Linked DNA regions of Prosthecodimorpha staleyi. The protein of the gene in region 1 interacts with the protein of each later gene in a pairwise test. Links are inferred from orthologs where the notes say so. Each region holds a gene or a part of one and is shown on either strand. Other genes may lie near its edges. The genes, in order: KL771_RS18195 and lpdA.

Region 1 (16,693 bases):
CCCGAATCCTGCCGCGCCCGAACTGGGTGTGGCGCGCGCGAAGACGATCGCGTTCAATCTAGGAGGATATGCGGCGCCCGTCAGCCGCCCATGACGGGGCGGACTGCCTCATCGATGGACAAAGGCGCCGGCCGTCCTGTCCGGACCCGACGGTTGCGCCGCCGCCAGCCACGACCGCAGTTCGAACGCGATCGCAGGATCGGCGCGCAAACGATTGCCGGATATGACGTCTCCCCAACGTGGGCGGCACCACCCGATCCTGCCGGCCGTGGCGTCCCGGCCGCGCGGCCTATCCGGCTGCGACGATCTTGCCCGGATTCATGATGCCCTTCGGGTCGAGCGCGGCCTTGATGGCCCGCATCGCCATCAGCGCGGGCGCGCCGTGCTCCTTCTCCAGATACTTCATCTTGCCGGAGCCGACGCCGTGCTCGCCGGTGCATGTGCCGTCCATCGCGATGGCGCGCTCGACCATGCGGCCGACGAAGCGTTCCGCCGTCGCGATCTCGGCCGGGCTGTCCATGTCGATCAGCGGCAGGACGTGGAAATTGCCGTCGCCGACATGGCCGACGATCGGCGCAATCAACCCGAAGGCCTCGATATCGGCCTTGGTCTCGGCGATGCAGTCGGCCAGCCGCGAGATCGGCACGCAGACATCGGTCGACAGCCCCTTCGCGCCGGGCCGGAGGCCGAGGCTCGCCCAATAGACGTCGTGACGGGCTTGCCACAGACGGGTGCGGTCCTCCGGCTTCGTCACCCAGGCGAAGGGACCGCCGCCGTGATCGGCCGCGATCTCGCCGAAGCGCTCGGATTGCTCCGCCACCCAGGCGTCGGTGCCGTGGAATTCGAGCAGCAGCAGCGGCTGCTCGGGCAGCGACAGCTTCGAATAGGCATTGACCGAGCGGACCTGGACCTCGTCGAGCAGTTCGATGCGGGCAACCGGGATGCCGGACTGGATGGTCACGATGACCGCGTCGGCGGCCGCCTTCACGCTGGGGAAGGTGCAGGAGCCGGCGGCGATCGCCTCGGGGATGCCGGCGAGCTTCAGCGTGATCTCGGTGATTACCCCGAGCGTGCCCTCCGAGCCGACGAAGAGGCGGGTCAGGTCGTAGCCGGCCGAGGACTTGCGCGCGCGCTGCGCGGTCTTGACCACCGAGCCGTCGGCGGTGACGACGCGCATGGCGAGCACGTTGTCCTTCATCGTGCCGTAGCGCACCGCATTGGTGCCCGAGGCCCGCGTCGCCGCCATGCCGCCGAGCGAGGCGTCGGCGCCCGGATCGATCGGGAAGAACAGGCCCGTGTCGCGCAGCTGCTCGTTGAGGAGCTTGCGGGTGATGCCCGGCTGGACGACGCAGTCGAGATCCTCGGCATGCACGGCGAGGAGCCGGTTCATGCGCGAGGTATCGATCGAGATGCCGCCGAAATGCGCGTTGACATGGCCTTCGAGCGAAGTGCCGGTGCCGAACGGGATGATCGGGACGCCATATTCGGCGGCGACCCTGACCGTCTCGACCACATCCGCCTCGCTCTCGGCGAAGACGACCGCGTCGGGCGCCTCGACCGGGATCCAGGTCGTCGTATGGGCGTGCTGCTCGCGCAGCGCCTGCGAGGTCGAAAGCCGCTCGCCGAAACGCTGCGTCAGGATGCCGATCGCGGTCGCCACCGCCTGCGGATCCGGACGGGACGACATGAAACCTGCCACGGTCATCGGACTTCCAGCCTCCCCGGTCATGACGCGGCGCCGATGGCGGCATCATGGATTTTGAACCTTTGCGCGCGCTGCGCGGTCCCTGCCGGCAGTCGCTTGCCGGCGCGGACGGGCGGCGACGCTACACGATCGGGTTCGGCTTGTGCAGTCGGTCGACCATGCGGCGGCGGTCAGGCTCCCGTGTGGGACTGAGGTTGACGGCGGCGGCCGGCCCCTTCGTCCGGCTGGACAGGAGCGGGCCGGGGATCGAAGATTGCGGCCTGACGCCGATCCGCGCCCGCATCCCCGAGAGCCCACACCCGGAGAGACCGAAGACGATGACCGAACCGCATGCCGCCATCCCGCTCGTGACCGGCACGATGGCGATCGAGCCCGCCTGGATCGACTATAACGGCCATCTCAACATGGCCTACTACAACGTGCTGTTCGACCGCGCCGCCGACGAGATCCTCGGCCATGCCGGGCTCGGGCCGGACTACATCGCGACCCGCAACCTGTCCTTCATGACCGCCGAGATCCATGTCTGCTACGTCCGCGAGGTCTTCCTCGCCGACCCGGTCACGGTGACGATGCGGTTCCTGGATCTCGACGCCAAGCGCCTGCACGTCTTCGCCGAACTGCGCCACGCCACCGAAGGCTGGCTCTCCGCCACCTGCGAGCAGATGTACCTGCATGTCGACATGGCCGCCCGGCGCACCGCCCCCTTCCCAGAGGACGTGATGGCCACCCTGACCGCCATGAAAGCCCAGGACGACGGCAAGCCGTGGCCCGAGCGCGCGGGCCGCAAGATCGGGATCGTCAGGAAGGGGTGAAGGAAGCCTTCAAGGGGCTAAGTGTGTCCGGACTGCACCTTGCAATTCAACCAAAGGGCGAGCTACTGAATGTCGGTTGACTTCTCTTCTCGGCATACGGCCTACCCATGGATTCACTGGACGACCGCTTCGGGCCACTCGAGACACCGGCCTATATTCGGGTTGAAGAGGAGCGGATCGGGGAAAGGGCCTGGGTGCCACTGGACGGCCGCGCGGCCGCGGCGTTGCTGGCGATCTCCGAAAGCGCGACCCATGGCGCAATCCTGGAACCGGCGGGATCGCGATTGTCCGTGCTCTGGCTCGTGGACGCTACCGGCACCGTTCGCCTCGCCATGGAGAGCATGACGGACCTTTCAGGTGCCTTCGCTCCCCGTCTGCGCCGCGTCCCGCTTCCGTCCGGGTGGTTTGCCATCGGCCATCCACTGCTTGTCGGCCTCGGACCGGGCCGCATCGGAGGCGAGCTGACATGGACTGGAGAAATGGGCGAGCCGGGCTGGTGGCTGAACAACCGGTCTGGAAGATACAGCCGATATCCCAGTCGCACGCTACGCCACCTTGAGAACGTCGCCGAGGTTTTTGCGTCATTTGCGCTGAAGGTTTATATTCACTACCGAGGCTAAACTCGTCAGAGCCACGGCGGATCAGGCCTTCAAGCCAACGGAAGTTTTTCCATACGGTCGGATCGGCACCCGATCTCAGACGTTGCGAAGCAAGTCGGATTGCCGGTTCGCTTGAGGAAATGGTCGCATGGGATGCCGCGACTTCCCTCCGGAAGAGATGTTCGGTGGGTTCAAACCTGTAACATCCGCATGTCGAGGAGGCTTCATGTTTGCCGATCGTGCTTCGATGATCGCCCCCCTGTTGCCGGAAGGCGGCACGATTCCCACGCTGACCCCACCGGAAGCCAGAATGCTGGTCGATCGCCTTCGCCAATCTCACCAAGTCGTCGCGCTCTTCGAGGAGATCGAAAAGGCGCTATCCGTGCCAGAAGTGGACGGGGACGTGCTCGAACGCGCCTATGATCTGGGCCGAGACATTTCGGACGCCTTGACGGCCTCCGACCTTGTTTCCGAAGCGAAAGGAATGCGCCTCAAGGGCGTGTCCCGTCTGGCGGCCTTGAGTTTCGAGGCAGGGCTCAGCGGCCACGACTTCCTCGCGCTCGTCGAAGCCCAGCGTCCGGCCTTCGAGGGGCGGATGCCGAGCGAATGGGTGGACCACGTGATCGGCGCAGCCGATGATCGTGGACCTGCCGCCCGCTCCCTGTCCGCCTGAGCCCCCTACTCCGCCACCACCGGCCGCCGCGCGGGCGACAGGACGGTTTCGTGGCCGGGTTCCGGGTTGCGCGGGACCAGGAAGGCGAAGGTCAGCGAGACGGTGGCCAGCGCGGCGCCGATCAGGAAGACCAGGGACGGGTTCTTCAGCCAGATCATGCCGAACAGGACCGGGATGAACACCGCCGCGATATGGCTGATCGTGAAGGCGACGCCGGCGGTCGGGGCGATGTCGGCCGGGTCGGCGATCTTCTGGAAATAGGTGCGCTGGGCGATGGTGAAGGTGAAGAAGACGCCGTCGGCGACGTAGCAGACGGCCGCGATCCAGGACTGGTCGGACAGCGCGTAGCCGGCGAAGACCAGGATCAGCGAGATGTTCTCGATCATGATCGTCCGGCGTTCGCCGATCCGGTTGATCAGGTGGCCGAGCCGCGGGCCGACCACCGTGTTGATCGAATAGGTTGCGAGCATCAGGATCGAAATCTCGGCGACGCCGAAGCCGAACTTCTCGACCAGCAGGAAGGCGCCGAAGGCCGTGAAGATCTGCCGGCGCGACCCGGTCATGAAGGTCAGCGCGTAATAGAGCCAGTAGCGCTGGCGCAGGACCATCGACTTGCGCTGCGGCACCGGCCCCTCGAAGCGCGGGAAGATCGCGATGGCCACGAGCGCGCCGACGATGCACAACCCGCCGGTGATCAGGAACACGGACTGATAGCTCGGCCGGATCGCCCACCAGATCAGCGCGATGCCGCCGAAGGCGACGAATTGCGAGGCCGCCGTCACCGCCGACAGCCGCCCGAGTACCTTGGGCGCCTCCTGCTTGGAGAAGAGCTGCAGCGTCAGCGACTGCGCCATGGTCTCGTAGTAGTGGAAGCCGACCGACATGATCAGCGTCGTCACCCAGAGCCCGTGAATGCTCGGGAAATAGCCGGTCGCCGCCACGCCGATTCCGAGCAGGACCAGGCTGACATAGGCCAGGGTCTGTTCGCGCATGATCAGCAGGAACAAGAGCGCCGACACCGCCAGCAGCCCCGGTACCTCGCGGATCGACTGCAAGAGCCCCATGGCGAGGCCGTCGAAGCCGGCCTGCTCCTTGGCGAAATTGTTCAGGAGCGCGTTCCAGGCGGCGAAGCCGAACCAGTTCACCGCGGCGAGCGCGGTCAGGAAGACGATCGGGCGATGGGTGAGCGGCGCGGCGGGCGGTGTGGTCATTGCCCACCAATAGGGCAGGAATCCCGCACCGAGAAGCGCCGAAGCGGCAGGCGAGCCCCGTCGGCAATGCGCAACTGCGGCTTGGCCCCGTGGCCGGGGTTCGTCTCCGGCGCCTCGCCCTGGCCGGCATCCGACATCTGCGACAGGTTGCACACCGCTCGTGATAGGGTGGGCACGCGATCGGACCGGAGCCGCACGATGTCAGACTTCCGAACACGGATCGGCTTTTGTTTCCTGGGGGCGTGGCTGGCGGCGGCGGCCCCGGCGGCAGCCGAGCCGGAAAGCCGCCTCTTCAACGGCATGTGCGACGCGTCCGCCGCCGTGCCGATCGATGCCGGGCATTTCGTCGTGGCCAGCGACGAAGACAACACGCTCAGGATCTATGCCCTGGCGGGCGGCGCGCCGAGCGGCACCGTGCCGCTCGCCGGCTTCCTCAGGACCGGCACGCGGGAATCCGACCTCGAGGGCGCCGCTCGCATCGGCGACCGGATCTACTGGATCGCGTCGCATGGTCGGAATTCGAGCGGCAAGCTGCGCGCCGAGCGGCAGCGGCTGTTCGCTACCGACATCGTGCCGGGCGGCGCCGTCACCTCGCTTGCACCCGCCGGGACGCCATCGACCGGCCTCCTGCCGGCGCTCCTGGCCGCCCCGGCGCTCGCGCCCTACGGGCTTGCGGCCGCAGCGGAGCGTGCCCCGGAGGCCGCGGGCGGGCTGAACATCGAGGGCCTCGCCGCCACGCCGGACGGCCGGCTGCTGGTCGGCTTCCGCAATCCCCTGGTCGACGGCAAGGCGCTGGTCGTGACGCTGGACAATCCGGCCGACATCGTCGCAGGGGCCGCACCGGCGATCGGGGCGGTGTCGCTGGTCGCGCTCGGCGGGCGCGGCATCCGCAGCCTGGAGCGCATCGGCGACGGCTACCTGATCGTCGCCGGCCCGACCGCCGATGCCGGCAGCTTCGCGCTCTACCGCTGGTCCGGCGGCGCGGCCGATCCGATCGCCGTGCCGGGCATCGATTTCGGCACGTTGCGGCCCGAGGCCCTGTTTGCGGTCGCCGGATCGTCGGAGCTTCAGATCCTGAGCGACGACGGCGGGGTGAAGATCGGCGGCGCCGAATGCAAGTCCCTGCCGGCCGCGCAACAGCACTTCCGCGGCATCACCGTCACGCTGAACTGATCCGCCAAGGAGTGCCGTGACGCGAGAAATTCCGATCGTGCCGGCCGACCGGCACGACCGTGACAGATCCCGCCGGACCGCCCTGCCCGGCCGCGTCGGCATGGCCTATATAGGGGATCAGGAGAACGAGTCGGAAACATCATGAGCGCAGGCAAGCCGCCGTCGCGCCGCCCCGCGGCGGCGCCGGACGACATCCTGGACGATCCCTTTGCGGAAGCCCCCTTCCCGGGCGATCTGCCGAACGAGCCCGAGACGCCCGGTCCCGAGATGGACGGGTACGATCCGGTCGCGTTCGATCGGATCCCGTTTGGCGACGAGCCGGCGTCCGGGGACGATGCCTATCCGCATGACCGCTTCGCCGACGACGCCACGGGTCATCCGGGCGCCGGCGACGGCTTTCCGTTCGATCCGGACCACCCCGTTCCGGCCGGCCTCACCCGCTCGCGTGCGCCCGCGCCGCCGCCGATGGCGCGTCCGGGCGGCATCGCGGCGCGCGCCGCCGGCCTGCGCCCGCCGCCTGCCGAATCCGCCTATCTGGACAATCTCAATCCCGAACAGCGCGACGCCATCCTGACCACCGAGGGTCCGCTCCTCGTGCTGGCCGGCGCCGGCACCGGCAAGACCCGCGTCCTGACCACCCGCATCGCCCATATCCTGGCCACGGGCCGTGCGCGCGCCGGCCAGATCCTGGCCGTGACCTTCACCAACAAGGCCGCGCGCGAGATGAAGCACCGCATCTCGTCCCTGGTCGGCGAGGCGGTCGAGGGCATGCCGTGGCTCGGCACCTTCCATTCGATCGGCACCAAGGTGCTGCGCCGCCATGCCGAACTGGTCGGGCTCCGGTCCGATTTCACCATCCTCGACATGGACGACCAGCTGCGCCTGATGAAGCAGATCATCCAGGCGGCCGGGATCGACGAGAAGCGCTGGCCGGCGCGCCAGCTGTCCGCCTTCATCGACGGCTGGAAGAACAAGGGCCTGACACCGGACCGCATCCCGCCCTTGGAGGCGCGCGCCTTCGGCAACGGCAAGGGCGGCGAACTTTACCGTGCCTATCAGGACCGCCTGAAGGCGCTGAACGCCTGCGACTTCGGCGACCTGCTGCTGCATGTCATCACCATCTGGCGCGCGCATCCGGACGTGCTCGCCGACTACCAGCGCCGCTTCCGCTACATCCTGGTCGACGAGTACCAGGATACCAACGTCTCGCAGTATATGTGGCTGCGCCTGATCGCGACCGGCTCGAAGAATGTCTGCTGCGTCGGCGACGACGACCAGTCGATCTATGGCTGGCGCGGCGCCGAGGTCGACAACATCCTGCGCTTCGAGCACGATTTCCCGGGTGCGAAGGTCATCCGGCTTGAGCGAAACTACCGGTCGACCGGCCACATCCTGGCCGCCGCCTCGCATCTGATCGCCCACAACGAAGGCCGGCTCGGCAAGACGCTGTTCACCGACGCCGAGGACAAGACGGCCGAGAAGGTCGTGGTCGCCTCGGTCTGGGACAGCCAGGAGGAGGCCCGCGCCATCGGCGAGGAGATCGAGCGGCTGCAGCGCGACGGCCACGCCCTGTCGCAGATCGCCGTTCTGGTGCGCGCCTCGTTCCAGATGCGCGAACTGGAAGAGCGCTTCCTCAATATCGGCCTGCCCTACCGGGTCATCGGCGGCCCGCGCTTCTACGAGCGCCAGGAAATCCGCGACGCGCTGGCCTATTTCCGGGTCACCTGCCAGCCGGCCGACGACCTCGCCTTCGAGCGCATCGTCAACGTGCCGAAGCGCGGGCTCGGCGACGCGACCATCCAGCAGGTCCATGCCTATGCGCGCGCCAAGGGCGTGCCGCTCCTGCAGGCGACCGCCGAGATCGTCGAGACCGAGGAGCTGAAGCCGAAGCCGCGCAGCGCGCTGGCCGGGCTGGCCGCGTCCTTCGCGCGCTGGCGCGGCGATCTCGACAGGCTGCCGCACGGCCAGCTGGCCGGAATCATCCTGGACGAGGCCGGCTATACCGAGATGTGGCAGCAGGACAAGTCGGCCGAAGCGCCCGGGCGACTGGAGAACCTGAAGGAACTGCTGCGCTCGATGGAGGACTATCCGACCCTGCCCTCCTTCCTCGAGCATGTCTCCCTGGTGATGGATACCGAGAACGATCCGACCGCCGACAAGGTCAGCATCATGACCTTGCATTCGGCCAAGGGGCTCGAATTCGACACGGTGTTCCTGCCCGGCTGGGAGGAGGGCCTGTTCCCGCACCAGCGCTCGCTCGACGAGAACGGCGCGGCCGGGCTCGAGGAGGAGCGGCGCCTCGCCTATGTCGGCATCACCCGGGCGCGCAAGCGGGCCAAGATCTGGTTCGCCTCCAACCGGCGCATCCACGGCTCCTGGCAGGCCTCGATCCCGAGCCGCTTCCTGGACGAATTGCCGGAAGCCCATGTCGAGGTGCGCGAGCCGTCGTCCAATTATGGCGGCTACGACCGCAGCCGCTTCGACGCGATGGACCCGTTCGGGTCGAGCTATTCCTCGCCCGGCTGGCAGCGCGCGCAGCGCCTGAAAGGCGGCGAGGATCGCACGCGAGGCGGCGACGACCGCAAGTCCGGCAGCTGGGCGCAGCCCGACACGGGCAGCGGCGGTTTTGCCGAAGGGCGCTCGAATTTCGGCGGCGCGGGCGGGCGCGGCGAGATGCGCGACCGCTGGGGCAATACCGTGCATCCGCGCAAGGCTTCGGCCTTGATCGAAGGCACGCTGATCGCCAAGTCGGTCGGCACCGAGACGTCGGACTTCAAGGTCGGCGAGCGGGTCTTCCACCAGAAGTTCGGCAACGGCACCGTCACCGAGGTGGAGGGCAACAAGCTGACCATCGATTTCGATCGCGCCGGCCGCAAGCGGGTGCTCGACAGTTTCGTGACCCGCCCGTGACGGCCGGTCCTGCCATGACGGGGCGCCTGTGACCACCTGGCTTCTGTCCCTCGACGGTCCCGAGGGTTTCGTCTGTGCGCTCGCCGACCTGATCGCCGGCGACGAGCATATCGCGGCCGATGCCGCCGGCGCTTTCGATCTGGGCGGCGGCAGCGGCTGGCGGGCCGAGGCGTGGTTCTCGCTCCGCCCGGATCTCACTGAGCTGACCGAGCGGCTGACCCTGCATCTCGACGACCCGGATGCGGCCGACCGCCTGTCCGGGCTCTCCCTGCGCGCCTATGACGATGCCGACTGGCAGGCGATCGGCCTCGACAGCCTGCCGCCGGTCGCCGCCGGCCGGTTCCGGGTCTTCGGCGACCACAACCGCCCGGCCGACCCGGCCCGGCTCGGCCGCACCGATCTGGTCATTCAGGCCTCGACCGCCTTCGGCACCGGCGACCATGCCTCGACCCAGCTGAGCCTGATGGCGCTGGACCTCGAACTGCGCCGCGCGCGGCCGGTGAACGTGCTCGATCTCGGCACCGGTACCGGCATTCTCGGCCTGGCGCTGGCCCGCGCGATCGGCGACGCCGCCGTGCTCGGCTCCGACATCGAGCCGGTCGCGGTGCGCATGGCGGAGGCCAACCGGGCCGGCAACGCCGTCTCGCGCCGCTTCCGCGCCCTCCTCGCCGACGGGCTCGACGACATCCGCTTCGCCCGCGCAGCGCCTTTCGACCTGGTGCTCGCCAACATCCTGCCCGATCCGCTCTGCCGCCTCGCCGGCCCGGTCGTGCGCCTGATGGCGCCGGGCGCGCGGCTGGTGGTGGCCGGCTTGAGGATCGGCGAGCAAGCCCGCCTCGTCGCCGCCTACCGGGCGCGCGGCCTCGTGCTGGTGCGCCGGCTGGCCGCCAAGGAATGGGCTTCGCTGACCTTCGAGAAGCCCGCCCGCCGCCATGCATTCCACCGCTGACGCTCCGGCACTGGACCGGCCGCCTGCCGCCGTGCCAGAACAGCGGCCCTGACCGATCCTGCCCCTCCTCATCCTCCTCGCCGCGGAGCCGCCATGCCCACCGTCCAGGTCCGTCTCACCGCCGGCTTCGAGGAAGCCCGCCGGATCGCCGACCTGCTGGAGGATGCCTTCGAACTCGAAGGCTTCCCGGTCACGCTCGAGGAAACCCCGGCCTACAGCAATGTCTGGACGGTGTTCGCCCTGGTGCTCGACAGCGAGCCCGGCGAGGCGATCGAACGGGTGATCGACGTGCTCGGCGCCGATGCCTTCGGGCTGGAGCCGCAGGCGAGCGTGCTCGACGAGGCGACCAACTGGGTCGCGCTCAGCGAGGAGATCCGCCATCCGGTCCAGGCCGGCCGCTTCTTCGTCCATGGCAGCCACGACCGCGTCCGGCGGCCGCCGACCGGCCAGTCGATCGAGATCGACGCCGAACTTGCCTTCGGCACCGGCCATCATGCCACCACCTGGGCCTGTCTCGCCGCGCTCGACCTCCTCTTCAAGAAGGAGCGCTTCGCCCGGCCGCTCGATCTCGGTACCGGCACGGGATTGCTCGCCATCGCCATCGCGCGGGTGCTGCGCGTCAAGGTGCTGGCGACCGACATCGACCCGGTCGCGGTCGCGATCGCGCGCGGCAACGTGCGCCTGAACGGCGTCGGCGGGCTGGTCGAGTGCCTGGTCGCCGACGGCATGCGCGCGCGCCGGCTAATGGAGCAGGCGCCCTACGATCTGGTCGTCGCCAATATCCTGGCGCGCCCGCTGATGCGCCTCGCCGCGCCGGTGGCGCGCACGCTCGCCCCGCGCGCGGCCGTCGTCCTGTCGGGTCTGCGCACCAGCGACGCCCCCAAGGTCCTCGCCGCCTGGCGCATGCAGGGCCTCCATCTCGACGACGCCATCGAGCGCGACGACTGGATGGCGCTGATCCTGCGCAACAGCCGCGCCTGACCCCTTGAGCATCCTGCGTTCGGGTGGAACCACCCGATCGCAGGATGCTCTAGAGTCAATAATATAGAGCGCCTTGTCCGCGTCCTTTCGGACGCGGGCCGTTCTAGCCCCCCGATCCGAGGCCGCCTGCCGATGTTCCAGAGCTTCGAAGACATCACCGATCCGACCGTCGGCCCCGTCCGGGTCGCCGCGCTCAGGGCCGAACTCGACCGGCGCGGCCTCGACGGCTTCGTCATCCCGCGCGCCGACGAGCACCAGAACGAATATGTCCCGGCCTCGGCCGACCGCCTGCGCTGGTTGACCGGCTTCACCGGCTCGGCCGGCGCCGCGATCGTTCTGCGCGACCGCGCCGCCATCCTGGTCGACGGCCGCTATACCCTGCAGGCTCAGGTGCAGGTCGACATGGCGGTATTCGATCTGGTCGACATCGTCGAGACCCCGGTCGCCGACTGGCTGGAGAAGAACCTCGCCCCCGGCGCGCGGCTCGGGCTGGATCCCTGGCTGCACACCATCGGCGGCATGCGGCGGCTGAAGAAGGCGGCCGAGAAGGCCGGCGCCGAGATCGTCGCGGTCGACGGCAATCCGCTCGATGCCGTCTGGGTCGACCGTCCGGCGCCGCCGCTCGGCGCCGTGGCGCTGCACCCGCCGGAGTTCGCCGGCGAGACGGCCGCCGCCAAGCTTCAGCGGCTCGCCGCCATCCTGGCCGACCGCAAGGCCGATGCCGCGATCCTGTCGCAGCCGGATTCGATCGCCTGGGCGTTCAATATCCGCGGCTCGGACGTGTCGCACACCCCGCTGCCGATCTCCTATGCGGTGCTGCATCGCGAGGGCCGCCCGGAACTGTTCATCGACGGCCGCAAGCTCGGCAACGAGGTCCGCGCCGCGCTCGAGGACATCGCCGATGTCGCCGAGCCCGGCGCCTTTCCGGCCGCCCTCGGCGCCCTCGGCGCCGCCAAGGCGGCGGTGCTGGTCGATCCGGCCTGGACGTCGGAGGCCGTCGCCGGGGCGATCACGGCGGCCGGCGGCAGTCTGGTCGAGGGCGAGGATCCGGTCCTGAAGCCGCGGGCCCTCAAGAATGCGGCCGAGATCGCCGGCGCGCGCGCCGCGCATCTGCGCGATGCGGCCGCCTATGTCGCCTATCTGGCCTGGTTCGACCGCGAGGCGCCGAAGGGCGGGCTCGACGAGATCGGCGCCGTCGAGATGCTGGAAGCCTTCCGGGCCAAGACCGGCGCGCTCCTCGACATCTCCTTCGACACCATCTCGGGCGCCGGCCCGAACGGCGCCATCGTCCACTACCGCGTGACCCGCGCCACCAACCGGCCGATCGAACCGAACTCGGTCTTCCTGCTCGATTCCGGCGCCCAGTATCGCGACGGCACCACCGACATCACCCGCACGCTGGCCGTCGGCGCGCCCGATCCGGAAGCCCGGCAGCGCGCCACCCTGGTGCTGAAGGGCCATCTCGCCATCTCGATGGCGCGCTTCCCGAAAGGCACCACGGGCGCGCAGCTCGACACGCTCGCCCGGATCGCGCTGTGGCAGGCCGGCCTCGACTACGACCACGGCACCGGCCACGGCGTCGGCAGCTTCCTGTCGGTGCACGAGGGACCGCACCGGATCGCCAAGACCGGCATGGTCGCGCTGGAGCCGGGCATGATCGTCTCCAACGAGCCCGGCTACTACAAGACCGGCGCCTATGGCATCCGGATCGAAAACCTGGTCCTGGTCACTGAGCCAGAGGCGATCCCGGGCGGCGAGCGGGCGATGCTCGGCTTCGAGACGCTGACGCTCGTCCCTTACGACCGCCGCCTGATCGACACCGACCTGCTGACGGCCGCCGAGCGCGCCTGGATCGACGCCTATCACGCGCGGGTCCGCGCCACCGTCGGCCCGCGGGTCGATGCCGAGACCGGCGCCTGGCTCGACGCCGCCACGGCGCCGCTCGCCTGATCGGTCAGGGAGCCGCCCCGTCGGCTGCCAGGCCGCCCTTGCCTTGGCGGCCGGTGGCGGCGGCATCGACGGCATTGCCGGCCGCGGCCTCGTCGCCTTCCGGCCAGACGCAGGCGAACCGGTGCGCGCGCGTCCGGATATCGCGCAGACGCGCGAACCCGGCCGCCGTCACCCGGCAGACCGCGCCGGCGGGGCTCAGCATCAGGAGCCCCCGCGCCGTCAGCGCCGCAATGGTTGCATGCCGGAAGAAGGGGCCGGTACGGCCGGCCGCATAGCCGCGCCGATAGGCATGCAGCGGCGTCGCTGCGGCTGCCGCCAGGGCCGCCCGCTGGGCAGGCGACAACGGCGCGACCGGCTCCGGAAGTCCGGAGATCGCCCGCCGGGCGGGCGAGAGCGGCGCGACGGGCTCGGGCATTGCGGAATCGGCTGCGGTCGCCACGATTTTCCTCCGGTCGCCGACCCGGCGCTCCCCAGCCCGGTTCCGGCGTCTCCCGAAGTTAATGTCGCGCCGCCCACCATGGGCAGTCGTGCGGCCCCCATCAGGACCAGCCCGCAAAGGTCCTTTCCGTAAGGATTTGTCTCAGGCTCCGACCATCGCGATCCATTGGTCCTCGTCGATCACCGCGATGCCGAGGTCGCGCGCCTTGGTCAGCTTCGATCCGGCACCCGGGCCGGCGACCACGAGGTCGGTCTTGGACGAGACCGAGCCGGACACCTTGGCGCCGAGCCGCTCGGCCTGCGCCTTGGCCTCGTCGCGGGTCAGCTTCTCCAGCGTGCCAGTGAACACGATAGTCTTGCCGGCAACCGCCGTGTCGGATTTCGGCTTCTCGGCATCCTCGATGCCGCCGGTCATCTCGGCGACCAGGCGCTCGACCACGTTGAGATTGTGCGGCTCGGCGAAATAGTCGGCGATGGAGTCGATCACCGTTTCGCCGATCTGGTCGATCGCGTCCATCTCCTCGCGCGCCGCCGCGTCGCCGGCCGCAACCGCCAGTGCAGCCGCGTGCAGCGCCGCCCAGGAGCCGTAGGCCCGGGCCAGCATGCGCGCCGTGGTCTCGCCGACATTGCGGATGCCGAGCGCGAAGACGAAGCGCTCCAGTCCGATCCGGCGTCGTTCGTCGATGGCGGCGAAAAGCTTGGCGACCGATGTCGCCCCGAAGCCCTCCTTGTCCTTCAGCTTCTTCAGGTTGACCGCGTCTCGCGCGGCGAGCGTGAACAGATCGGCCGGCTCGCGGACCGTGAGGTCGGGATCGTGGAAGAAGAATTCGATCTGCTTCTCGCCCAGCCCCTCAATGTCGAAGGCCCGGCGCGACACGAAATGCCTGAGATGCTCCTGGCGCTGGTGCGGGCAGGCGAATTCGCCGGTGCAGATGCGGCGCACGCCCTCCTCGCCGGTCGCGGTCGTCTCGCGCACCACGGGGGTGTGCAGCGGGCACGGACAGACGGACGGGAAGACATAGGGTTCGGCATCCGGCGGCCGCCGCTCCGCCACCACGCCGAGCACCTGCGGGATCACGTCGCCGGCCCGCTGCACCATCACGGTGTCGCCGACGCGCACGTCGAGCCGTGCGATCTCGTCGGGATTGTGCAGGGTGGCGTTGGAGACCACGACGCCGCCGACCGTGACCGGTTCGAGCTTGGCGACCGGCGTCAGCACGCCCGTCCGGCCGACCTGGATGTCGATCGCGCGCAGGATCGTCGTTGCCTTCTCGGCCGGGAACTTGTGGGCGATCGCCCAGCGCGGGCTGCGCGAGACGAAGCCGAGCCGCTCCTGCCAGTCGAGCCGGTCGACCTTGTAGACGACGCCGTCGATGTCGTAGCCGAGCCCGGCGCGCTGCGCCTCGATCATCCGGTAGTGCGCGAGCAGGTCCTCGGTCGTCCGGCACAGCAGCATCAAGGGATTGATCGGGAAGCCCCAGGCACCGAAAGCCTGCACCATGCCCATCTGGGTTTCGGCCGGCATCGCCGCCATCTCGCCCCACGCATAGGCGAAGAAGCGCAGCGGACGCGCGGCGGTGATGTTCGGATCGAGCTGGCGCAGCGAGCCGGCGGCGGCATTGCGCGGGTTGGCGAAGAGCTTCTCGCCGGCCTCGGCCTGACGCCGGTTGAGTTCAGCAAAGTCGACGTGGCTCATATAGACCTCGCCGCGCACCTCGACGATCTTGGGCACGCCGGCCGGCAGCAGGTCCGGGATGTTGGCGATGGTCCGGACATTGGCGGTGACATTCTCGCCCTCGAAGCCGTCGCCGCGCGTTGCCGCCGAGACCAGCCGGCCGGCCTCGTAGCGCAGGTTGCAGGACAGGCCGTCGATCTTCGGCTCGGCCGTGAAGGCGACCTCGGCCTCGCCGAGCTTCAGGAAGCGGCGCACGCGCTCGGCGAAGTCGGCCACGTCGCCATCCGCGAAGGCGTTGTCGAGCGACAGCATCGGCACGGCATGGCGCAGCTTGGCGAACTTCGCCGAAACCGCGAGGCCGACCCGCTCGGAGGGCGAATCGGCGCGCTTCAGATGCGGGAAGCGCGCCTCGACGGCGAGGTTGCGCCGCCGCAGCGCATCGTAGTCGGCGTCCGAGATGAGCGGGGCGTCTTCGTTGAAATAGGCCTGGTCGTGAACCGCGATTTCGGCGGCCAGCCGCTCCAGTTCGGCGGTCGCCTGCGTCTCGGTCAATTGGTCGACGGGGAGCGAGGCGGCGGTCGGCAGCGCGTCAGTCATGGCGGTCGGGCGTCCTGGCAGGGGGCGTCGCGCCGTTATAGCAGGGCCGCGCCCGGAGGACAGCGACCGGCGCCGGCGGCACCCGCATCGACCACAACGTCGATGCCGGGCTGGCCGGAGCGGGCCATGCTCGCTCACCAGCCGACACGGACCGCTCCGCGCAGCGGACGCAAAGCGGCGGTCAGGATTCTCGCGAAGCGCCGGATCAGGGGCGCTGCTGGATCACCCCGTACCAGCCGAGGCCGCGATAGGTCTCGTAGCCGGGCGTGTGATGGAAGGCGACCAGCGTACCGTCCGGGGCGAAGAGGCTGCCGGCCTCCTGGCCCGCCGGCAGGTCGATGCGGTCGCGCAGGATGCCTTGCCGGTCGGACGCCGCGATCACGCGACGGTCCGCGTCGACCAGAAGCACCCGGGTTCGCGATTTTTCGTCCTCGGTCAGCCGCACGCCCTCGACGATCGCACGGGCCTGCGGGGCCCAGTCGAACTGGATGCCGAGGATGCCGATGAGCCGGCCGCGCGGGTCGCCGCCCTCACGCACGCCGGCCGCATAGGTGGCGACATGCGCGCCGCCGAGCAGAGGCTCGGCCGAGATGTCGGCGACCGCATAGTCGTTGCCGTCGGCCAGCCCGCGGGCCGCGGTGAACCAGGGCCGCGCGGCGACCGACTGGCCGGCGACCGGAAAGCGACCGGGCCGCCCGGATGCCACGATCTGGCCGGAGGGATCGCACAGCCAGAGATCGAGATAGACCGTGTAGGCATCCAGGATCACGCCGAGCCGGTGCGCCGCGAAGGAAGCGGTTTCGGAACCCGGACGGGCCAGGGCGTCGATCATGGCCGAGTCGGTCGCCCACCAGCGCACGTCGCAGCTGCGTTCGTAGAGATTGCGGTCGATCAGTTCGACGGCGTTGAGGGCGAGGTCGATCAGGCGGCGCCCCTGGGCGGCCGTCGCCATGCGCCGCGCAGTCTCCTCCAGCCGGGCGATCTCGCGGATCAGCTCGGTCGAGAAGTCGCCCGACAGGG
Region 2 (12,856 bases), on another replicon or contig:
CGCGCGAGCACGGCCGAGATGGCACGGATCTGCTCTTCGGCCGCGAAGACGGGGCTCATCACGAGCCGCTTCAGATCGGCACTTTCCTTGACCAGACCCTCGAAGGCGTCGAGGTCGGCCGCGACCTGATCCACGGCGCCCGCATCGAGCGCCAGGTCGAACAGGGCGCCGGCATAACGCTGCGCGACGCCGGTAACGATCGTTGACTCAGTCAAGGGCGAAGACCCCCACGCCAATTCGGACGGGCAAAGGTTAACCGCCTCCGCACGCCCTTGATTCTGTTCGGCTTTTTGCTCGGGCGTCCTGCGCAGTAAGGATGCGCCACCCGAAGCCGGGGGTGTCCTAGCATATGGGTATGACCCACGCAACATGATGCGTTGCGACATTTCCGAAAGTCTAAGGTCAGTTTCGGTGGCGGTTTACCGCCATTGCGGCGGTGCACTGCCGGGACGGGGCTACAGGAAGCTCTGCGGGTCGATGTCCACCTGGATCTTGATGCCGCCCTTGCCCCAGCGACGGCCCTGCAGCCATTGGGCGAGATAGCCCTGCAGGTCGGCCTGTCGGGGCGCGATCACCAGGAATCGCAGACGGTGGCGGCCGCGCATGACCGCGATCGGGGCCTCGGCCGGGCCGAGCACGCGGATCGCGTCGGCGGGCGGGATCGCGCCGGCGAGGTCGCGCGCGGCGGCCAGCGCCGGCTCGCGCTCGTCGGCGGAGACGATCACGGCGGCGAGCCGGCTGAAGGGCGGCATGAAGGCGCGGCGGCGCTCGTCGATCTCGGCGGTATAGAATCGCTCGCGGTCGCCGGCGATGATCGCCTTCATGACCGGATGGTCGGGCGCATGAGTCTGCAGGAAGCCGCGCGCTTCGCCACCGGCCCGGCCGGCGCGGCCGGTCACCTGCTGCAGGAGTTGGAAGGTCTTCTCGGCCGCGCGCGGATCGCCATGAGCGAGGCCGAGATCGGCGTCGACCACGCCGACGACGGTCATCTTCGGGAAGTTGTGCCCCTTGGCGACCAGCTGGGTGCCGATGACCAGGTCGAACTCGCCCTTGGCGATGGCGCCCAATTCGTCCTTCAGCCGCTTCGTGCCCCCGGGCATGTCCGAGGACAGCACCAGCCGCCGGGCCTCGGGAAACAGCGCGGCGGCCTCTTCGGCGACGCGCTCGACGCCGGGGCCGCAGGCGGTCAGGCTGTCCAGGTCGCCGCAGGACGGGCAGGCATCCGGCCGGCGCTCGGTATGGCCGCAATGGTGGCAGGCGAGCACGCCGCGAAAGCGGTGCTCGACCAGCCAGGTCGAGCAGTTCGGGCATTCGAAGCGATGGCCGCAACTGCGGCAGAGCGTCAGCGGTGCGTAGCCCCGGCGGTTCAGGAACAGGAGCGCCTGCTCGCCGCGCCCGATCGCCTCGTCGATCGCCGTCTGCAGGCGCGGCGCGATCGCCCGGCCGCGCGGCAGGGTCTTCTGGCGCAGGTCGATGGCCGAGATCTCGGGCAGCCGTGCGCCGCCGACACGCGACGGGAGGACGAGGCGGCGATAGCGGCCCTGGTCGGCATTGACCCGGCTCTCGATCGAGGGCGTCGCCGAGGCGAGCACGACGGGGAAGCCGCCGAGCCGGCCGCGCACCACCGCCATGTCGCGGGCGTGATAGACGACGCCCTCGTCCTGCTTGTAGGCGCCGTCATGCTCCTCGTCGACGACGATCAGGCCGAGATCGCGAAAGGGCAGGAACAGGGCCGAGCGGGCGCCGATCACGCAGCGCACCTCGCCGGTGGCGACCCCGCGCCAGGTGCGCGCGCGCGCCTTGGCCGACACGTCGGAATGCCATTCCTCCGGCTTGGCGCCGAACCGGGCCGCGAAGCGGTCGGTGAACTCGGCCGTCAGGGCAATCTCGGGCAGCAGCACCAGCGCCTGCCGTCCGGCCTTCACGGCGGCCGCAATGGCCTCGAAATAGACCTCCGTCTTGCCCGAGCCGGTGACGCCGTCGATCAGCACCACCTTGAAGCCGCCCTCGGCGACGGTCGCGGTCAGGTCCTCGGCCGCCGCCTGCTGGTCGTCGGTGAGGGCGAGGCGGCCGTAGTCGGGTTCGGGAATGTCGGCCGGTCGGCCGGCGCGCAGTTCGACCGTCTCCAGCGTGCCGCAGTCGATCAACCCATCGACCACCGACACCGAGACGCCGGCCTGGGCGGCAAGGCCGAGGCGCGACCAGGCGAGCCCGTCGACCAGGGCCTCCAGGACGCGCCGCCTCGCCGGCGTCAGCCGTTCCGGCGGGGCGCCGACGAGGCGGACGCCGCGGATCGGCGCCTCCGGCTCGAGCGCCTCGGGCGACCGCAGCACCATGCGCAGCACCATGCCGCGCGGCATCATGTAGTAGCGCGACACCCAATCGACGAAGCGGCGGATGGTCTCGCCGAGCGGCGGCGCGTCGTGGACGGCGGCGATCGGCTTCAGCCGGTTATGGCCGACGGTCTCCCCGCCGGGTTCGTCGTCCCAGACCACGCCGGTCACCTCGCGGGTGCCGAGCGGCACCTGCACGATGGTGCCCGGCTGCACCGTCACCCCGCGCGGCACCCGGTACGAGTAGGCGTGGTCGAGCGCCACCGGCACGACCACCGGCACCACGTCCCGGGGGGACGCGGCGGGGCTGTCGAACAGGAGGTCGGTCTGGGCCATGGGGGTGTGTCGATGGGATGGTTCGATTCGGGGGGGCCGGCGGCAGGCAGGGACGATAGTCGCTAATCGGCTGTTCATCACGCCTCGATCAGGATGGCGGCATGACGGCCGAATCGCCCCTCCTGATCGCGGCACCCGATCTTGCCGCCGCCGCAGCCGACTGGCAGCGCCATCTCGGCGCCGAGCGGCGTGCCTCGCCGAAGACGCTGGAGGCCTATGATCGCGACCTCCGGCAGTTCCTGTCCTTCCTGACGCTGCATCTCGGCGAGCCGCCGCGCATCGCGTCCCTGTCCGAGCTCCGGCCGGCCGACATCCGCGCCTTCCTGGCGCGCCGGCGCGGCGAGGGCATCGAGGCGCGCAGCCTCGGCCGGTCGCTCGCCGGCATCCGGTCCTTCATCCGCTTCCTGGAGCGCCGCGGCGAGGCCAATGCGGCCCCGTTCGCGGCCGTTCGGGCGCCCAAGGCGCGCAAGTCCCTGCCCAAGCCGGTCGAGGCGGGCCAGGCCCTGCGGCTGGTCGATGCCGGCGAGAGCCTGGCCGAGGAGCCCTGGGTGGCCGCCCGTGACGCCGCGGTGATGAGCCTCCTCTACGGCGCCGGCCTGCGCATCTCGGAGGCGCTGGGGCTGACCCGCGCCGAGGCGCCGCTCGCCGCCGACGTGCTGCGCGTCACCGGCAAGGGCGGCAAGACGCGGATCGTGCCGATCCTGCCGGCGATCCGGGCCGGCCTCGCCGACTATCTCCGGCTCTGCCCCTACGCCCTGCCGCCGGACGGGCCGCTCTTCGTCGGGGTGCGCGGCGGTCCCCTGTCGCCCCGCATCGTGCAACTGGCCATCGAGCGGCTGCGCGGTGCGCTCGGCCTGCCCGACAGCGCGACCCCGCATGCTCTGCGCCATTCCTTCGCGACCCATCTGCTGTCCGCCGGCGCCGATCTCCGCTCGATCCAGGAACTGCTCGGTCACGCCTCGCTTTCGACCACGCAGGTCTATACCGGTGTCGATGCGACCCGCCTGATCGAGGTCTACCGCCGCACGCATCCGCGCGCCTGAGGTTCGACATGTCCCAGAATGCCGTCCGCCTGTTCCCCGTCGTCTTCGCGGCCCTGCTGGCCTTCGGTGGCACATCGGCCCGGGCCGAGACGCCGGTCTGTGCCGGCACCGATCTGCGCCCCGCCATCGCCGCGGACGAACCGGAGCGCTGGCGGGCGATCGAGGCCCGGGCGGCCGGGATCGAGAACGGCGATGCGGTCTTCTGGAAGATCGAAGGCAAGGCCTCCAAGACGCCGTCCTGGCTGCTCGGCACGATCCACCTGTCCGATCCGCGCGTGACCGATCTGAAGCCGGCCGTCCGCAAGGCGCTCGACGGGGCGCGGGTGGTGGCCCTGGAGAATACCTCGGTGCTCGATCCGAAATCCGCCGGCACCGCCTATGCGGAAGGGATCGATTCGATGCTTTTCACCGACGGACGCAGCCTGCCGGGCGTGCTCGGGCCGGAGACCTGGGCGGCGACCGCCAAGGCCTTCGAGGCGCGCGGGCTGCCGGGCTGGGCCGTGGCCGGCTGGAAGCCCTGGGTCGTGGTGTTCGGAGCGCTGCTCTACCCGCCGTGCGAGTTGAAGCGCTGGCAGGCGGGCCAGGACATGCTGGACATCGCGATCGGCAAGGCCGGACGGGCGCGCAAAGTCCCCGTGCTCGACCTCGAAACGGTCAAGGACCAGTTCTCGTCCATCGACCAGATGAGCGAGGCCGAGCAAATCGCCCTGTTGAAGTCGATCCTGTCGATCGACGCCCGATCGGTCGACTATCAGGAGACGTCGGTGCGCTTCTATGCGGCCGGTCGCATCGACCTGCTCTGGGCCTTCTCGATCGACATCTTCGCGCGCACCGGCGCCGACAAGACCGCGGCGAGCGTGATGGAGAACGCCTCCTTCCGCCGCAACGCCAAGATGCTGGAGGCGGCAAGGCCGCTGATCGACCAGGGCGGCGCCTTCCTGGCGGTCGGTGCGCTGCATCTGATCGGCGAGAAGGGCCTGGTCCGCCTGCTGCGCGAAGCGGGCTACAAGGTCACCGCCGTCCGCTGAACCGCGCACACCGGATGAATGCCGGCTGAACGGGCGTTTCCGGCCCGGTTCACCAGCCTCGCTCCAGTCTCCCCGCCATGCTTTCGGAACGACCCGGACGTTTGTCCGGTGCGGGTCCGGCGAGAGCGGGAGAGACCGATGACGAGGCCTGCGACGAACGTCGTCGCGCTCTGGACCGCCGCGTTCGTGCTGGCCGGTTCCGGCGGCGCGATCCCGTCATGGGCGGCCGGGCCGGCCTGCGACGAATGGGGCTATGCCGGGTCCTGGCTGAACAGCGAGGCCGTTGAGGGCAGCGACGTGATCGCGGCCGAAATCCGCGTCGACTGCCGCCGCCCCGTTCCGCGCGGCGAGGGGCCGAAGGTGCAGATCGCCCTGACGGTTCGCTGCCTGCACTACGAATGCGTCTGGCGGCCGGTTTCCGGCCAATGGGGCGAAGCCGGCGAAGGCGGCACGCCGACCCTCGCCGCCGTGATCGACGAGGAACGCGTCGAACGCCGCATCCTGGTCGAGGCTCCCGAACGCGGCAGCCTGCGCATGACCGTCACCACCCGATTCCGCACCGTGCCCCTCGAACCCCGCCGGGTCACCTACCGCCTGAAACGGCAGAAGTGAGGGCCGGAAATTTTTCGCGTTTCCGCGGCATCGACCCCCTCATCCGGCCTTCGGCCACCTTCTCCCCCCTTGAGGGGAGAAGGGGACAACGGGTTGAGAGATCGAGGAAAGCCGCGCAAGTCGCCGCGCCCGCGGCTCCTTCCCCTTCGCCCCCTGAAGGGGGGAGAAGGTGCCCGAAGGGCGGATGAAGGGGGTGGATCGGCAGGCGTTCGGGGAGCCGGTCACATGTGGATGGCGCGCTTGTCGACCGCCATGGCGGCCTCCTTGACGGCTTCCGACATGGTCGGGTGGGCGTGGCAGGTGCGGGCGAGGTCTTCGGCGGAGCCGCCGAACTCCATCAGCACGGCGGCCTCGTGGATAATCTCGCCGGCGCCGGCGCCGAGGATGTGGACGCCGAGGACGCGGTCGGTCGCGGCGTCGGCGAGGATCTTCACGAAGCCGTCGGTCTGGCGGTTGGCCTTGGCGCGGCCGTTGGCGGTGAAGGGGAACTTGCCGACCCGGTAGGCGATGCCGGCGGCCTTCAGGTCCTCTTCGGACTTACCGACGGTCGCCACCTCCGGCATGGTGTAGACCACGCCCGGGATCACGTCGTAGTTCACGTGGCCGGCCTGGCCGGCGAGCATCTCGGCCAGCGCGACGCCCTCGTCCTCGGCCTTGTGGGCCAGCATCGGCCCGCGCACCACGTCGCCGATGGCGTAGATGCCCGGAACGTTGGTGCGGAAATGGTCGTCGATCACCACGCGGCCGCGCGGGTCCTTGGCGACGCCGACCTCGTCGAGGCCGAGCCCGGCGGTGAACGGCACGCGGCCGATGGCGACCAGCACCACGTCGGCCTCGATCGTCTCCGCGGCGCCGCCAGCGGCCGGCTCGACCGTCGCCGTCAGGCCGGCTTCGGTCTTCGCGATGCCGGTCACCTTGGTGCCGAGCTTGAAGGCGAAGCCCTGCTTCTCCAGGATGCGCTGGAAGGCCTTGGCGACCTCCGTGTCCATGCCGGGCAGGATGCGGTCGAGATACTCGACCACCGTCACCTTGGACCCCAGTCGGCGCCAGACCGAGCCGAGTTCGAGCCCGATCACGCCCGCGCCGACCACGATCAGCCGCGCCGGAACGGCGTCGAGTTCGAGCGCGCCGGTCGAGGACACCACCTGGCGCTCGTCGATCTCGATGCCCGGCAGCCGGGCCACATCCGAGCCCGTGGCGATCACGATCGCCTTGGTGTCGATCACCTGCACGGCGCCGTCGGCCGCGGTCACCTCGACCTGGGCGGGCGACAGGATGCGGCCGGTGCCGTGGATCGGCGTGATCTTGTTCTTCTTCATGAGGAAGTCGATGCCGGTGACGTTCGACGTCACGGTGTCGGCGCGGTGCTTCATCATGGTCGGCAGGTCGAGTTCGGCGGTCGCCTTGATGCCGAGGGCGGCGAAGCCGTGGCGGGCCTCGTCGAACAGTTCGGAGGCGTGCAGCAGCGCCTTGGACGGGATGCAGCCGACATTCAGGCAGGTGCCGCCATGGGTCTTGCGCTTCTCGACCACCGCCACCTTCATGCCGAGCTGTGCGGCGCGGATGGCGCAGACATAGCCGCCGGGGCCGGTTCCGATGACGACGAGATCGTACAACATGGCGTTCGGTGCTTTCCTGGCTGCCGGCCGGACCGGTCGACCGTGCCGACCGGTTCAGCCGATGATGCCGGCCCGGCCGGTGCCGGACCGCGATGGGGTTGCGGCCTTATAGCGCAGGAATGGCCCCGGACGCACTCGGCTTTGGTATAGGTGCCGACCGTTTCGGGGATCCTGCCGGCCGCAGCGGCTCAGCGTCCGCCCGAGACCGTGACCACCGAGGCGGTGGTGTAGCTGCTCTCGTCCGAGATCAGCCATAGGATGGCGTTGGCGCATTCCTCGGCGGTGCCTTCGCGCTTCATCGGGATGGACTCGCGCAGCTGTGCGACCCGGTCTGGGATGCCGCCGGAGGCGTGGATGTCGGTGTCTATCAGGCCGGGCCGGATGGCGTTGACGCGCACGCCCTCCGCGGCCACCTCGCGGCCGAGGCCGAGGGTGAACACGTCGATGGCGCCCTTGGCGGCGGCATAGTGGACATACTGGCCGGGCGAGCCGAGCGTGGCGGCGGCCGAGCTCAGGTTGACGATCGCCCCGCCCTTGCCGCCATGGCGGGTCGACATGCGCTTCAGCGCCTCGCGCGCGGCGACGATCGAGCCGATCACGTTGATCCGCAGCATCCGCTCCAGACGCTCGACGCTGATCTCCTCCACGCGCGCCGGCAGGTCGACCACGCCGGCATTGTTGACGAGGCCGACCAGGGTGCCGTGCCGATCGGCTTCCGCGAACAGGGCGAGCGTGTCGGCCTCCGAGCCGATGTCGCTCTTCACTGCGACGGCCTTGCCGCCGGCCGCCTCGACGGCCGCGACCAGCGAGCGGGCTGCGCCCTCGTCGCTGACATAGGAGAACACGACATCGTAGCCGCGCGCGGCGGCGAGCAGCACGGTGGCGCGGCCGATGCCGCGGCTGCCGCCGGTGACGATGAGGACGCCCTTGCTCATGGTCTGGTCTCCGATCCCTGGGCCGCGTCGCGGCGTTTCTTGGGCACGATGGCCTTGATGACGAAATGGATGCCTGCCGTGAGCGCCGTCGCCGCCAGGCCGAAGGCGATCAGGCCGGTGTCGGCCGGGATATGGCCGCGCCATGCGAGCGACCCGGCCGCCGCGGCGACGCCGGACCCGGTCATGACCAGCACCAGGCCGACCAGGAACAGGGGACGAAGGCGCATCGGGCGGATCTCCTGGCGGGCGACATGACGGTGCTGCGCGTCGGATCGGGAAATCCCCGCCGCCGGCACGCGACGGGCCGGAACGCAAACGGCATCCGGCCCGACCGGACAGGATGCCGCCACAAGCTTTGTCACGGCGCAAGCCCGGCGGAGCGCAGGGCTGCTCCGACCGCGCCCGTGCGTGGCGTCAGATGTCCATGACCAGGCGCTGCGGGTCCTCGATCATCTCCTTGACGCGCACCAGGAAGGTGACGGCTTCCTTGCCGTCGATGATGCGGTGGTCGTAGGAGAGGGCGAGATACATCATCGGGCGGATGACGATCTGGCCGTTGCGCACCACCGGACGGTCCTCGATGCGATGCATGCCGAGGATCGCCGACTGCGGCGCGTTCAGGATCGGGGTCGACATCAGCGAGCCGTAGACGCCGCCGTTGGAGATGGTGAAGGTGCCACCCATCATCTCGTCGATCTTGAGCTGGCCGTCGCGGGCGCGGCGGCCGAACTCGCCGATCGTCTTCTCGACGCCGGCGATCGACAGCCGGTCGGCATCGCGCACGACCGGAACGACGAGGCCCTTGTCGGAGCCGACCGCCACGCCGATGTGGTAGTAGTTCTTGTAAATGATGTCCTGTCCGTCGATCTCGCCGTTGACGGCCGGGATCTCCTTCAGTGCGGCCACGCAGGCCTTGACGAAGAAGCCCATGAAGCCGACGCGCACGCCGTGCTTCTTCTCGAACAGGTCCTTGTACTGATTGCGGATGGCCATCAGGGCCGACATGTCGACGTCGTTGAACGTCGTCAGCATGGCGGCGGTATTCTGGGCGTCCTTCAGGCGGCGCGCGATGGTCTGGCGCAGCTTGGTCATCTTGACGCGCTCTTCGCGCACCGAATCGTCGGCCTGCGGGGTCGGGCGCGGCGCCGGCGGGGCGGCCGGGGCCACGGCGACCGGGGCGGGCGCCGGCTTGGGGGCCGTGGCGGCGGCGATCACGTCCTCCTTGAGGACCTGGCCGCGCTTGCCGGAGCCTTCCGCGACGCTGACGCCGGTCTCGGCCATCATCTTGGCGGCCGACGGCGCGGGCGGCATCCCGCCGGCCGGAGCGGCCGCGGTGGCCACGGGTGCCGGGGCGGCAGCCGCCGGGGCAGGGGCCGGCGCGGCGGCGGGGGCCGATGCGGTGGCGGCGGCGCCGGCCGCGATGGTGCCGAGCAGCGCGGCGACGCCGACCGTCTCGCCTTCCTTGGCGACGATCGATTCGAGCACGCCGGCGGCCGGGGCGGGAACCTCGACCGTGACCTTGTCGGTCTCCAGCTCGACCAGCGGCTCGTCCGCCTTCACGGCCTCGCCGGGCTTCTTGAACCACTTGGCGACGGTGGCCTCGGTGACGGATTCCCCGAGCGTCGGAACCTTGATTTCGGTGGCCATGGTGAGGGTCTCTTGCCTTCTTGGGTCATCGGGCGACCCGGGGTCGCCCGACGCTGGAGGAGGATCAATCGCCGAGGGCGTCGTTCATGAACGCCTGCAGCTGCGCGACGTGCTTGGACATCAGGCCGGTCGCCGTGGCGGCCGAGGCGGCGCGGCCGGTATAGCGCGGCCGCCGGGTCTTGGCGTCGATCTGGGCCAGGATCCATTCGAGATAGGGCTCGATGAAGAACCAAGAACCCATGTTCTTGGGTTCTTCCTGGCACCACACGATTTCGGCATGACGGAAGCGGGTCAACTCCTTGACCAGCGCCTTGAGCGGTACCGGATAGAGCTGCTCGACGCGCATCAGGTAGATGTCGTCGATGCCGCGCTTCTCGCGCTCCTCGAGCAGGTCGTAATAGACCTTGCCGGTGCAGAGCACGACGCGCCGGATCTGCTGATCGGGCTTCAGCCGGGTCGCGGTCAGTTCCGGGTTGGTCTCGGCGTGGTCGAACAGCACCCGGTGGAACGACGAACCGTCGGCCAGATCGGACAGCTTGGAGACGCACTTCTTGTGACGCAGCAGCGACTTCGGCGTCATCAGGATGAGCGGCTTGCGGAACTCGCGATGCAGCTGCCGGCGCAGGACGTGGAAGTAGTTGGCCGGCGTCGAGGCGTAGACCACCTGCATGTTGTCTTCCGCGCACATCTGCAGGAAGCGCTCCAGGCGGGCGGAGGAATGCTCCGGCCCCTGGCCTTCGTAGCCGTGCGGCAGCAGGCAGACGAGGCCCGACATGCGCAGCCACTTGCGCTCGCCGGAGGACAGGAACTGGTCGAACACGACCTGGGCACCGTTGGCGAAGTCGCCGAACTGGGCTTCCCATAGGGTCAGCGCGTCGGGCTCGGCCAGGGTGTAGCCGTATTCGAAGCCGAGCACGGCCTCTTCCGAGAGCATCGAGTTGATGACCTCGTAGCGGGCCTGGCCCGGCGCCAGGTTGTTGAGCGGGATGTAGCGGGCCTCGGTCTCCTGATCGTAGAGCACCGTGTGACGCTGGCTGAAGGTGCCGCGCTCGCAATCCTGCCCGGACAGGCGGATCGGATGGCCCTCGTCGATCAGGGTCGCAAAGGCCAGCGCCTCGGCGGTCGCCCAGTCGATACCCTCGCCGGTCTCCATCATGGTGCGGCGGTTGTCGAGGAAGCGGCCGATCGTCTTGTGGACGTTGAAGCCCTTCGGCACCTCGGTCAGCTTGAGGCCGAGCGACTTCAGCTTGTCGGTGGGCAGGCCGGTCTTGCCGCGGCGCGCCTCGTCCGGATCGCCGCCGGCCGACTTCAGGCCCGCCCAGCGGCCGTCGAGCCAGTCCGCCTTGTTGGGCTTGTAGCTCTGGCCGGCCTCGTGCTCGTTGTTGAGGTGCTTGCGCCAGTCGGCGATCCACTCCTCGACCTCGCCGCGCGTGACCACGCCCTCGGCGACCAGCTTCTCGGAATAGATCTGCACCGAGGTCGGATGGTTGCGGATCTTCCGGTACATGATCGGCTGGGTGAAGCCGGGCTCGTCGCCTTCGTTATGGCCGAAGCGCCGGTAGCAGATCATGTCGATCACGACCGGCTTGTGGAACTTCTGCCGGAACTCGGTCGCCACCTTGGCGGCGAAGGTCACCGCTTCCGGATCGTCGCCGTTCACGTGGAAGATCGGCGCCTCGATCATCTTCGCCACGTCGGACGGGTAGGGCGAGGAGCGCGAGAAGCGCGGATTGGTGGTGAAGCCGATCTGGTTGTTGATGATGAAATGGATCGAGCCGGCGGTGCGGTGGCCGCGCAGGCCGGACAGGCCGAGACATTCGGCGACCACACCCTGGCCGGCGAAGGCGGCGTCGCCATGGATCAGGAGCGGCAGCACGCGGGCGCGCTGCTCGAGCGGCACGACCTCGCTGCGCGGCTTGTCGGCGAGCTGGTCCTGCTTGGCGCGCGCCTTGCCGAGCACGACCGGATCGACGATCTCAAGGTGCGACGGGTTGGCGGTCAGCGACAGGTGGACCCGGTTGTTGTCGAACTCGCGGTCCGAGGACGCGCCAAGATGGTACTTGACGTCGCCGGAGCCTTCGACCTCGTCGGGAGCGGCCGAACCGCCCTTGAACTCGTGGAAGATGATCCGGTGCGGCTTGCCCATCACCTGGGCGAGCACGTTGAGCCGGCCGCGATGGGCCATGCCGAGCACGATCTCGCTGACGCCGAGATTGCCGCCGCGCTTGATGATCTGTTCGAGCGCCGGCACGAGCGCCTCGCCGCCGTCGAGGCCGAAGCGCTTGGTGCCGGTATACTTCACGTCGATGAACTTCTCGAAGCCCTCGGCCTCGATCAGCTTGCGCAGGATGGCGCGCTTGCCCTCGCGGGTGAAGGCGATCTGCTTGTCCGGCCCCTCGATGCGCGCCTGGATCCAGCTCTTCTCGGCCGGATCGGAGATGTGCATGAACTCGACGCCGAGCGTCTGGCAGTAGGTGCGGCGCAGGATCGCGATCATCTCGCGCACGGTCGCGAATTCGAGGCCGAGCACGTTGTCGATGAAGATCTTGCGATCGAGGTCGCGCTCGGTGAAGCCGTAGCTGGCCGGATGCAACTCCTCGTGGTCCTTCTCGGGGGCGAGGCCGAGCGGGTCGAGATCGGCATGCAGGTGGCCGCGCATGCGGTAGGCGCGGATCATCATGATGGCGCGGACGGAGTCGCGCGCAGCAGCCTGCAACTGCTCCTGCGTGATCTCGGTGCCCTTGGCCTTCGCCTTGATCTTGTCGCCGGCCTGCTTTTCCAGCCAGCCCCAGTCGCTGTCGAGCGCGGAGACCAGTTCGCCGTTGGCCGGCCGCGGCCAGTCGCTGCGCTCCCAGCTGGCGCCGCGCGCGTTCTTCAGGACGGTCTGCTTCTCGTCCTTGACCTCTTCGAAGAAGTCGCGCCAGCCGGCATCGACGGAGGCCGGATCCTGTTCGTAGCGGGCGTGCAGCTCCTCGATATAGGCGGCATTGCCGCCCGACAGGAACTGGAGCGCGGAATTGGCCGGTTCACCCATATCCGTCCCGGAGCCCTCGGCTCCGCCTCTCTTGGCTTGCCGGGCGCGGCTGGCCGCCGCGGCCTCTTCGGACCGGCCGTCGAAATTTCGGCTCCGACGGCCGTCATCCCCTTATCTAGTGGGCCGAAGCCCGGATTGCGCCTCACGGTGCCGCGAGGTCCGCCTCACGGTGCCGCGAGGCGTCGTCGTCTCACTTGCCGGCGAGGACCGCCGCGAGCGTCTGGCCGAGCTTGGCCGGCGACGGTGACACGCGGATGCCGGCGGCCTCC

The links.
Region 2: the proteins of KL771_RS18195 (region 1) and lpdA interact in binary tests that used the Escherichia coli proteins (3 or more experiments, as listed by UniProt). The link is inferred for Prosthecodimorpha staleyi from one-to-one orthologs.

The regions. Positions count from the first base shown.
Region 1 is NZ_JAHHZF010000009.1:53,488-70,180, reverse strand. The notes cover bases 5,949-9,283. They hold KL771_RS18195 (ATP-dependent helicase), read left to right. Parts: upstream 5,949-6,314; coding sequence 6,315-9,083; downstream 9,084-9,283. Other genes in these bases: KL771_RS18190 (50S ribosomal protein L11 methyltransferase), read left to right, coding at 9,112-9,283; KL771_RS18200 (DUF3616 domain-containing protein), read left to right, coding at 5,949-6,173. Also shown: KL771_RS18225 (FAD-binding oxidoreductase), read right to left, coding at 290-1,705; KL771_RS18220 (thioesterase family protein), read left to right, coding at 2,023-2,517; KL771_RS18215 (hypothetical protein), read left to right, coding at 2,625-3,137; KL771_RS18210 (hypothetical protein), read left to right, coding at 3,343-3,789; KL771_RS18205 (MFS transporter), read right to left, coding at 3,795-5,000; more of KL771_RS18200, read left to right, coding at 5,199-5,948; more of KL771_RS18190, read left to right, coding at 9,284-10,032; KL771_RS18185 (50S ribosomal protein L11 methyltransferase), read left to right, coding at 10,126-11,013; KL771_RS18180 (aminopeptidase P family protein), read left to right, coding at 11,146-12,963; KL771_RS18175 (hypothetical protein), read right to left, coding at 12,968-13,378; NAD-dependent DNA ligase LigA, read right to left, coding at 13,544-15,673; KL771_RS18165 (methyl-accepting chemotaxis protein), read right to left, coding at 15,879-16,693. UniProt on the Escherichia coli protein: A helicase with DNA-dependent ATPase activity. Unwinds DNA duplexes with 3'-5' polarity. Translocates on single-stranded DNA with 3'-5' polarity. Initiates unwinding more efficiently from a nicked substrate than double-stranded DNA.
Region 2 is NZ_JAHHZF010000015.1:5,842-18,697, reverse strand. The notes cover bases 4,773-7,651. They hold lpdA (dihydrolipoyl dehydrogenase), read right to left. Parts: upstream 6,972-7,651; coding sequence 5,574-6,971; downstream 4,773-5,573. Other genes in these bases: KL771_RS24930 (SDR family oxidoreductase), read right to left, coding at 7,160-7,651; KL771_RS24940 (hypothetical protein), read left to right, coding at 4,879-5,352. Outside these bases: KL771_RS24960 (F0F1 ATP synthase subunit delta), read right to left, coding at 1-215; KL771_RS24955 (primosomal protein N'), read right to left, coding at 456-2,669; KL771_RS24950 (tyrosine recombinase XerC), read left to right, coding at 2,771-3,712; KL771_RS24945 (TraB/GumN family protein), read left to right, coding at 3,721-4,740; more of KL771_RS24930, read right to left, coding at 7,652-7,906; KL771_RS24925 (hypothetical protein), read right to left, coding at 7,903-8,133; odhB (2-oxoglutarate dehydrogenase complex dihydrolipoyllysine-residue succinyltransferase), read right to left, coding at 8,321-9,553; KL771_RS24915 (2-oxoglutarate dehydrogenase E1 component), read right to left, coding at 9,618-12,587; sucD (succinate--CoA ligase subunit alpha), read right to left, coding at 12,778-12,856. UniProt on the Escherichia coli protein: Lipoamide dehydrogenase is a component of the glycine cleavage system as well as of the alpha-ketoacid dehydrogenase complexes.